DNA from 2 places in the Paraglaciecola sp. T6c genome. Region 2 is predicted to be linked to the other one. Evidence: predicted binding sites of a transcription regulator. Region 2 holds the regulator's gene; the other holds the start of a gene.
The links. The regulator sigma-54, encoded in region 2, starts transcription at its own class of promoters, with help from an activator protein. The targets are predictions, from matches to a motif close to GTTGGCACGNNNNTNGNNT.

Region 1 (5,261 bases), 920 kb from region 2:
CTCCCACTTTTGAGCCGATAATACCTTCACCGAATGACAGCTCCGTGTATCCAGCGACTAAACCTGCTGTTACATCTGGGATAGCGCCTGCTGTAACGGGAAAAAGATCAGCACTAGCATTAAAAGCATTACCTGCGCTTAATACAAAAGCGCCTGCTAGTACTGTTTTCCTCAATCTTTTATTTGGTTGCATAACAACCCTCCTGATTCTTAAAATTTAGTAATGACTTGGAAAGTAAAAAGACGTTTTTAACTTTCTCGAATAAGTTATCGACACTTTTTTGATTAGTTTTAGTCTTTATTGTAAATAACTTGCGCTGTTGACCTCTATAAAAGGTGTAAACCGATTGGTAGACACTTACGATGTTACCGATTTGTCAGATTTTTAGTATTTTTCTTTATTCATTAATAGGTTGTTTTTTTGTACAGCTGTTTGATTGGCATTGATAAAAATCAATTTTCTCTTGTGACCTACAATTTTACCCATTATTACCTATCAATATTTATTGAGTTGAATTAGTCAGTTAGTACGGCATTGTTGGCGGCATTATATTTTTCTTATGTTAGCTAAAGGTTAAATTTTGCCGCTTTCAGATTAGATTTTATTCGTAATTGGCAAAACAATGCCTTTAGTCATAAATGTAATCTTATTATTGAAATTTGGAGAATTTTTATTCATAACATTAAATTTTTATTGATTTAGGGTTCGGATACTGTCTTTTATTTGGCGTGAGCAATAAAGATATTCGCCCTAGAGCAACTGGGAATACTGAGGATAAGGCCCGATATGCGTATAGAAATAGGCGACTGAGTATTATGTTGTTAGAGGCTTTGAAGAACAAATCTGATTAACGTAAGCGCTCTAATTAGCATACGTTGAGCTGTTGTTTTAAACATGCGAATCATTATGCTCATAACAGCCGCTGGCCAATGATGACGCGACCCCTAAGTCTCTTAACGATCTAAAAAGTAAGTTAGAGGGACTATTCGACACAAAGTATTGTTTTAAATTATTAAATATTGAATCAACTGAATAATCCAATCGATTAAATACAAAGCACATTTTCGGCAGTGTATTAACCTTGATGACGCGCCTTGGCGTTATTCAAATTGATAGCAGTGTTGTCAGCCCTGAACAATGGTCTTTTTAGCCATACCTTTATCCGCTTCGACGTCTTGCATGCTTTTTTCATTCGACATCATAGCGCTGACTACGTTGTTAGGAATGAAGCTCTGCGCCGAGCCGACCACGGCTTTTGAATCAATACCGACCATTCTGGCGTTAATTAAATAGCCATCATTGTATTTGACTAGGGTGCCGCCCAACACGTAACGAATAGGTGAGTCGCCGTTTAATTCTTCGTAGTCCTTACTAAAGATGAAATCCCCGTCGGGCGTCACGCGAACATAATCTGTGGTTTTAAAATCAATCACAGGAATACCTAATTTGTGCACTTCGTGCATGACGCTCTCGGCCATTTGTGTGCCGATTAAATTCGTTTTGCTGTAATCACTGTCTAGTAATACAAAGCTGGTGACGGCCACAGGAGTGGTATTGTTCACGTATTGTAAATTGCCGGCTAAATCTTGCATTAAACCACGTACATAAAAATTAATGTCTTTGTCGTATCCCTTGGGCTTTTTTGCCATTTCTAGCAACTTATGTTGCACGGCTGCTGGCTGATTGCTGATGAGTTTTTGTTGCACGTCTTGATTAAATTCAGCACTAGTTTCGATGGCAGAAAGCGAAAGAGGTTGTGCTTGCACAGCTTGGGCATCTGAAGATGCGTTGGCGTAGTCTCGGCCTGCGTCGTCATCATCTGAAAAGGGCATGATTGAGGACATAGAGGAGCAACCACCCAGAAGACCCGTGCATAAAGTTGCTAATAGTAGAGGTTTCATCTGGTGCTCCTAGTAGGCGTTACGGTATAAACCGTTATTTTTCAGCATGATTTTTTCTTGTTCCCACATCACGTTACTGGGGAATACTTCTGTGGCGGCAGCAATCACTTTTTGTGAGCTGGCTTCAATAAGCCGTGCGTTAATGGCGATGTTCTTTTGCTGTAATGAGTAGGTGCCGGTAAGGTAGTAATCGGTTTGTACTTGGGCGTTTATCTCGTCAATTTGCCGAGAGAGCATCAGGTCTTGATTGTGCTGAATTTTAATGGCAGAAGCCGTTTTAAATTCGATTACGTTTAACCCCGCCTGGGTTGCCAAGGTTACTAGGCTTTCTTGAATTTGCTGGCCTAACTCATTGGTTGAGGGCATGTTCTTGCCATCAATACTTTCTGTTGGCAAAAACGTGCCGACAGCAACGCTCTTTTCCATGTAAATAGGTTTAGCAGTAAAAAATAATTGCTTAGCCAATACGGCAACATAATGATGGGTGCTGTACTGTGGGCCGGTTACCTTTGTTTGCTCGATGTCAGCGTCGTCAGAGCTTAATACAGAGCAAGCTGATAGAAATGATACCGCTGCCCCTATGATACATACACTAATCTTTTTCACCGGTTATCGCCTTGAATTTGACACCATAAATGGCTTTGCATTAGAACAAAGCGATTTTTGTGCCATATAACCTTTTGGCAGCAGATTTTAGTGAATTAAGGCCGTGGTAAGCGCGCAAATCTGGCTTTTTATTTATTGGGTCGGCATACTATGACCTTACTATTACTTGGTTGAAGAATATTTTATGTTTTGTCCCTTCTGTTCTATCCAAGAAACCAAGGTGATTGACTCTCGCTTAGTGGCTGACGGGCACCAAGTGCGCCGCCGTCGTGAATGTACTATGTGTAAAGAGCGTTTCACTACCTTTGAAATGGCTGAATTGGTGATGCCTCGCGTGGTTAAACGTGATGGCTCTCGTGAGCCGTTTAACGAAGATAAGTTGCGGGCAGGTTTACAGCGTGCCCTTGAAAAACGCCCCGTGAGTACCGAGCAAGTGGAGCAGTGTATCAGTCGTCTTAAATCGGCTATGCGTGCCACAGGCGAGCGTGAGATCACTAGTGAATACTTGGGCAATCTAATTATGGACGCTCTCAAAGAGCTGGATAAAGTGGCCTATGTACGCTTTGCTTCTGTGTATCGCTCGTTCGAAGATATTCGCGAATTTGGCGAAGAAATCGCACGTTTGGGTGACTAACATGCCGAATGATTTACGTTTTTCCTGTGCCCTAGAGTTAAATTGATAAGGTTGTAGAGTGACGCAATTCTCTGCGCTTGACGCAAAAATGATGGCTTTGGCCATCCGCTTGGCTGAAAAAGGCCAATACACAACTTCGCCGAATCCCAATGTGGGCTGTGTTATTACTGATGCCCAAGGCAATATTGTCGGCCAAGGCTGGCATCAAAAAGCCGGGACCCCCCATGCAGAAATTCATGCCATTGCCCAAGCGGGTGAGCGCACCAAAGGCGCGACCGCTTACGTCACATTAGAGCCGTGCAATCATCACGGGCGTACCGGCCCATGCTCCGAAGCATTATTAGACGCAGGGGTGAAACGCGTTGTTGCCGCTATGGTTGACCCAAACCCACTCGTAGCCGGCAGTGGTTTACAAAAGCTCAGTGACGCGGGTGTTCAGGTAAGCAGTGGTTTACTTGAAAGTGAAGCCAAAGCGCTTAATCGCGGCTTTATCAAACGCATGCAAACAGGCAAGCCTTGGGTTACTGTTAAGCTGGCATCAAGCTTGGACGGCAAAACCGCGTTAAATAATGGTGAAAGCCAGTGGATAACCGGGCCCTTAGCCCGTGAAGATGTGCAACGCCACCGAGCGCAGAGTTGCGCGATATTGTCTGGCTCGGGCACGGTCCTGGCGGATAACCCTTCATTGAATGTGCGTTACAGCGAATTGGGTTTTGCAAGAAATGCGTTAGCAGAAGTGAATTTACGCCAACCTGTGCGAGTTTTGCTCGATGGGCGCAACCAGATGCGCCCTGATCTGCATTTATTTGCTTTATCGTCTCCCATTGTGATTATCAATAGCCAGCCAAATACAGCTGAATTTCCAGATCATGTTGAGCAATATCAAGCCCAATCAAACGGTGCGCAACTTGACCTGCAAGATGTAATGAAACACCTTGGCCAGCGCGGGTTTAACCATATATGGGTAGAGGCAGGGGCGAAGCTTGCAGGGGCGTTATTACAGAATAAACTGATAGATGAATTGATTTTGTACCAAGCGCCCAAACTATTAGGAGATAAAGGCCGAGATTTATTTGCTGTGGACGAATTAACCCAAATGCAGCAAGCTTTTGAATTACAATGGCAGGATGTACGCCAAGTCGGCCCAGATTTAAAGCTGACGGCGCGCTTTACATAATTTACTACCCACGCCAAGTGACCCGTACATAACGGAAATAACGGGCGTGTTTAATATAGGGTGTTCGTTTAACCTAGCCTGTTCGTTTCAAATCAGCGCGATGTTCAAACAGATTACACAGTTAATATGAGTGAAAAGACATTATGTTTACCGGAATAATTGAAGATGTGGGGCACATCGAATCCTTAACCCCAACGGGCGATGACATTCGCTTGCGCATACGGGTAAATAAACTGGATATGTCGGATGTGGCCCTTGGCGACAGTATCGCCAATAACGGTGTGTGTTTAACCGTGGTAGACATGAACTCGAGCGGCTTTAGTGCTGACGTGTCGCACGAGACCATCAAGCGCAGCGGTTTTGCCGATTATAAAGCGGGTAGTAAGGTGAACTTAGAAAAGGCCATGTTACCGACATCCCGCTTTGGTGGGCACATCGTCAGCGGGCATGTTGATGGTGTGGGCGAAGTCGTTTCCGTCAACCCTGTTGGGCGTTACGTAGAAATCTGGGTGCAAGCACCAAAAGATTTAGCCCGTTACTTAGCGGAAAAAGGCTCGATTACTGTAGACGGTGTCAGCTTGACGGTGAATGCTGTAGAGGGTGCCAAATTCTTGATTACTCTTATTCCCCACAGCCTGGAAGAAACGATTATTGGTGGCTACAAGAAGGGCACTAAAATTAATTTAGAAGTGGACGTGGTTGCCCGTTACCTAGAGCGATTAATGCTCGGCGACAAAGCCGCTGAAACAGGCCAACAAAAATCAGATATCAGCATGGTATTTTTAGCTGAAAATGGCTTTTTACGTTAGGACACATGCTGAACAACAGTCGTGGGCTTATTGCACACAATGACATTTGCAGATAGCTGCTCATTTAAGACACAACCAAAAAGAATCACAATATTATGGCAATGAACACAACAGCAGAAATTATCGAAGACAT
Region 2 (5,261 bases):
CATCGCCATCAACTTACCCGACTGGCTAGCTGATGAGGACTTGATACCGCGAACTGAAACCGAATCTGCTTGGCAACCAAACTACCAAGCAAGTGAAATGCTAAGCACTCTATTTGATAAAGACGGCCGTTTGAGCCATCAGGTCTTTGCTACTAAAATGGAACACTTTGATTTGCTCGGTTTTACTTTATTCAAAGAGCCTCAATACACGATATTTGTTGCGTCACAGACTGCGCCTTGGCAGGTATCAGCCAAAGACGGTACTTTGTATGAAGACAATCGGATCCAATTAGAGAATAATGTCGAGATACGTAATCAAGATGAGCAAGGATTTGCTCGTAGCATTCGCACGGACTTCATCGAGATAAACTTGATCGATAAAACCATGGTGTCTGACCAACCAGTAAAAATATTTGGTCAGCACTATGTCATCAACAGTAACGGTTTTAAAGCCAATTTAACGACCCAACAATATGAGCTACTTGATCATGTGCAAACCATTTATCAACCTCAGCCTTAGCTTAGTTGCCTTAGCAACATTATCATTTTCCCCATTAAGCATGGCTGGCAAAGAAGATTTCACGCAAGCGATAAAAGTGGACTCGAAGTTTCAGTTCGGGGACGGTAAAACTAAAAAGTCTATCTTTCGAGAAGACGTGCACATCAATCAAGGTAGTTTGAATGTGTATGCCGATGAAGTAGAAGTCGACGCGAGTAAAGGCGAAGGTAACGAAGTTTTCATCGCGACGGGTAGCCCGGCTAAATACTCTCAACAACAAGAGCAAGGGGGCAGTATTGAGGCATCAGCCAATCGCATTGAATATCGCAGAGATTTACGCACACTAACCTTAGAAGGCGATGCACAGCTGAAGCAGAACAATAGCAGTGTAAAAGGTGAGTCGATAGTGTTTAACATGGAACTTGAACAAATTGTCGCGCAAGGAGAGAGCGAGAGTGAAAATAGCGGACGAGTTACGACTATTTTTCAACCAGCTAAGAAATCAGCGAGCAGTAAAAAGCAAACTGACGCGAAAAAGTCCAGTGATGCTGAAGTCAAACCAAAACAGGATGAAACTCCATAATGGCGACGTTAAAAGCCTCGCATTTGGCTAAATCCTATAAATCGCGTCAAGTTGTGCGTGATGTCAGTCTAGAAGTGTCCACTGGCCAGATTGTCGGTTTACTTGGTCCAAACGGTGCAGGTAAAACAACCACGTTTTATATGATTGTCGGTTTGGTTCCCTTAGATAAGGGAGAAATCAGTATTGATCAGCAAGATCTTACCCTACAGCCCATGCATATGCGCGCTCGTTTAGGGATTGGTTACTTACCCCAAGAAGCCTCTATTTTTCGAAAACTGACAGTCTATCAAAACTTGATGGCTATCTTGCAGACACGCAAAGAGCTCAGTGCAGAACAAAGAGAACAGCAAGCGGATTCATTACTCGATGAGTTCAATATAAATCATATTCGTAACAGTGCTGGTATGAGTTTGTCTGGAGGTGAACGCCGCCGGGTAGAAATAGCGCGGGCACTGGCAGCCGATCCAGAATTTATTCTGCTCGATGAGCCGTTTGCCGGTGTTGATCCTATTTCAGTTAATGATATTAAAAAAATTATTCAACATTTACGTGACCGTGGTATTGGTGTTTTGATAACCGACCACAATGTAAGAGAGACACTCGATGTGTGTGAGAAAGCTTACATTGTTAGTCATGGTGAACTCATCGCTTCTGGCACGGCAGAAGAAGTATTAAGTGATCAACGTGTAAGAGATGTATACCTAGGCGAACAATTCAGGCTATAGTTAAGCTGAAAAAGCCGCTCATTTTATCGAGATTATACTCAGGCGCTTGGTGAGACATTTACAGTCAATCGAATCAACCACAGCATATTTTTTAGTTTGCAACGGACAGAATAAAGAAGTAAATGAAACCCTCTTTACAATTAAAATTTAGTCAATCACTCACTATGACGCCACAGTTACAGCAAGCTATTCGTTTGTTGCAATTGTCTACGTTAGATTTACAGCAAGAAATTCAAGAAGCCTTGGATTCCAACCCGCTGTTGGAAGTTGAAGAGCCTACGGATCAGGAATCCGGCGATAGTGCGTTAAATGACAATTCCCTCGACCCGTCTTCTAAAGATACCAATGAAATAGTTGATACCAGCAGTGACAACTTAGACTCAAGTGAAGCGTTCGAGAAAAACGAAATCCCAGAAGACTTACCTACGGATACCACTTGGGATGAGTACATCAGCGCTTCTTCCGCACCTGCCTCTAGCATATCCAGTGGTGCCGGCGGTGATGACGAACAGATCTTTCAAGGCGAAACCACAGATAACATTCAAGATCATTTGCTGTGGCAAATGCGTTTAACCCATTTTAGTGATACCGATGTCGCGATTGCGACAGCGATCATTGATTCTATCGATGAGTCTGGTTATTTGACCATGAGCGCTGAAGACGTTCTGGCCAGCATGGATGATGAAGAAATAGAGCTCGATGAAGTGGAATGCGTACTTAAGCGTATTCAAATGTTCGACCCAATTGGGTCAGGCTCTCGTACACCACAAGAATGCTTGCTAGTGCAATTGCGTCAGTTTGCTCCTGATACACCCTGGTTAGAAGAAGCGAAGACCTTGATTGGGGACTATGCCGACCTTTTGGCAAGCAAGGATTACCGTACTTTGATGCGTAAATCTCGCCTTAAAGAGGATGATTTGCGTGAGGTCATGCGTTTACTTAAAACGCTCAATCCGCGTCCAGGCAGCGCCTTGATCAAAGGTGAAGCAGAATACGTTATACCTGATGTGTCAGTGAGTAAGAAAAATGGCCGTTGGACAGTAGAGCTTAACCCAGACAGCCTACCCAAATTGAACGTTAATCAACAGTATGCTGCAATGAGTCGTAGCGCGAAAAACACCAGTGATAGTCAATTTATTCGCTCACACATGCAAGAAGCCAAATGGTTTATTAAAAGTGTTGAGAGCCGAAACGATACCTTATTGAAAGTGTCAAACTGTATAGTACAGCAGCAAATGGGCTTCTTTGAACATGGGCCTGAGATGATGAAGCCTATGGTACTAAATGACGTAGCCGAAATGGTGGATATGCATGAATCTACAATTTCTCGTGTTACTACCCAAAAATATATGCATACCCCTAGAGGTATATTTGAGCTGAAATATTTCTTCTCGAGCCATGTTGCAACTGAGACAGGCGGAGAGTGCTCGTCAACGGCGATACGCGCATTGATTAAAAAGCTGGTCGCAGCTGAAAAACCAAGCAAGCCGTTAAGTGACAGCAAGATTGCTCAATTGTTGGCCGATCAAGGCATCATGGTCGCTCGGCGAACAATAGCAAAGTACCGGGAATCTCTGATGATACCCCCGTCGAACCAACGAAAAAGCCTATTGTAGGCTGATTAAAGAAGGAAGAGGCGATATGCAAATTAATATTACTGGTCACCATGTGGATGTAACCGATTCACTAAAAGATTATGTCGATACTAAATTTACCAAGCTCGAGCGACACTTCGATCAGATCAACAATGTTCACGTCATTCTCAATGTAGAAAAGCTCAACCAAAAAGCGGAAGCGACAATACATTTGAATGGGGCAGATGTATTTGCCACCATGGAACACAACGACATGTATGCGGCAATAGATGGCCTAATCGATAAACTCGATCGGCAAGTTATCAAGCATAAAGAAAAAGCTAAACGCCATTAACCCATCAGGTAAATAATGGAAATATCAAATATTCTTCACCCTGACTGCGTCGTATGCGCAGTTCAGGGGTCCAGCAAAAAGCGCATTTTAGAGCTTATTAGTCAATTGGCATCTGAGCACCTTGTTGAAGTAGACCAAGCGACCATTTTATCCAGTTTAGCGGGGCGCGAGAAAATGGGGTGTACGGGCATTGGTGGTGGTATAGCACTACCACATGGCCGTATAAAAGGGCTAGAGTCAGCCCTAGGCGTGCTTGTAACGTGCCAACCTCCGGTCCAGTATGACGCCATCGATAACATGCCAGTGGATATCTTCTTTGCTATTTTAGTACCAGAGGAAAAGGCCCAAGAGCACCTACAAACCTTGTCGGCGATAGCCAAAAAATTCGTTGATAAAGACATTTTAAATCGTTTGCGCAGTGCAACCACAGACCAAGAATTATTTCAGGTACTCAGTTAATTATGAAGCTTATTATCATCAGTGGGCGTTCAGGCTCAGGGAAGTCCATCGTTTTACGTTCACTGGAAGATTTAGGCTATTACTGCGTTGATAATATCCCCGTCAACTTATTGCCCACTTTGACCCATACCGTCGCTGACGAGTACGATCAGGTCGCGGTCAGCATTGACGTGCGAAATTTACCCAAAGATCCCAACGAATTGGTGGAAATACTCGACTACTTGCCGTCAACGTGGGAAATGACCATATTGTATTTGGATGCCAGCGATGACGTACTGATTAAGCGTTTCAGTGAAACCCGCCGCTTGCACCCGTTGTCTAAGCAAAACAAATCATTGTCTGGTGCTATTCAAGCAGAAAGCCAGTTATTGGCGCCGATAGCTGAACGTGCAGATTTATATATAGACACAGATCAATTATCAATTCACCAGCTGGCCGAATTGGTGCGCGAGCGAATATTAGGTAAAAAAAGCTCACGCTTAGTTTTGGTTTTTGAAAGCTTTGGTTTTAAACACGGTATTCCTAAAGATGCGGATTATGTATTTGATGCACGTTTCTTACCCAACCCGCACTGGGAGCCAGATTTAAAACCCCTTACTGGACTTGATTCCCCCGTCGAGATTTTTCTTGGCTCACAACCCATAGTCACTAAATTTATCTGGCAAATTCAGAATCTGATTTCTACTTGGTTGCCACATTTAGAACGTAATAATCGTAGTTATGTGACAATCGCCATCGGGTGTACTGGCGGTCAGCACCGCTCTGTGTACGTAGTGGAAATGTTAGCCAAAACATTTAGCACCTCGCACCCTGATGTGCAAATACGTCATCGCGAGTTAAACCGATGAGTGAGCGATTAGAAAAAACCCTACTCATAGTGAACAAGTTAGGGCTGCATGCCAGAGCGGCGACTCAATTGGTTAAGCTTGCGAATCAATTTGAAGCTGAAGTCACTATTGTTCAGGATGACAAAAGTGCCTCAGCAAGCAGTGTGCTGGGCCTAATGATGTTAGAGAGTTGCCAAGGCAAAGAAATTCAAGTGATATCTGAAGGGAAAGACGCGCGC

Region 1: PATL_RS06665 (FlgO family outer membrane protein) is a predicted target of sigma-54. The motif match lies at 2,557-2,575, and genes of this name have one in related genera.

What each region holds. Positions count from the first base shown of each region.
Region 1 covers NC_008228.1:1,575,684-1,580,944, forward strand. The annotation lists gene PATL_RS06655 (hypothetical protein) at 1-193, opposite strand, end outside; gene PATL_RS06660 (FlgO family outer membrane protein) at 1,126-1,902, opposite strand; gene PATL_RS06665 (FlgO family outer membrane protein) at 1,912-2,508, opposite strand; gene nrdR (transcriptional regulator NrdR) at 2,693-3,142, shown strand; gene ribD (bifunctional diaminohydroxyphosphoribosylaminopyrimidine deaminase/5-amino-6-(5-phosphoribosylamino)uracil reductase RibD) at 3,201-4,319, shown strand; gene PATL_RS06680 (riboflavin synthase) at 4,463-5,128, shown strand; gene ribBA (bifunctional 3,4-dihydroxy-2-butanone-4-phosphate synthase/GTP cyclohydrolase II) at 5,224-5,261, shown strand, end outside.
Region 2 covers NC_008228.1:653,849-659,109, forward strand. The annotation lists gene lptC (LPS export ABC transporter periplasmic protein LptC) at 1-520, shown strand, start outside; gene lptA (lipopolysaccharide transport periplasmic protein LptA) at 561-1,082, shown strand; gene lptB (LPS export ABC transporter ATP-binding protein) at 1,082-1,807, shown strand; gene PATL_RS02920 (RNA polymerase factor sigma-54) at 1,930-3,423, shown strand; gene hpf (ribosome hibernation promoting factor) at 3,449-3,736, shown strand; gene ptsN (PTS IIA-like nitrogen regulatory protein PtsN) at 3,752-4,195, shown strand; gene rapZ (RNase adapter RapZ) at 4,198-5,043, shown strand; gene PATL_RS02940 (HPr family phosphocarrier protein) at 5,040-5,261, shown strand, end outside.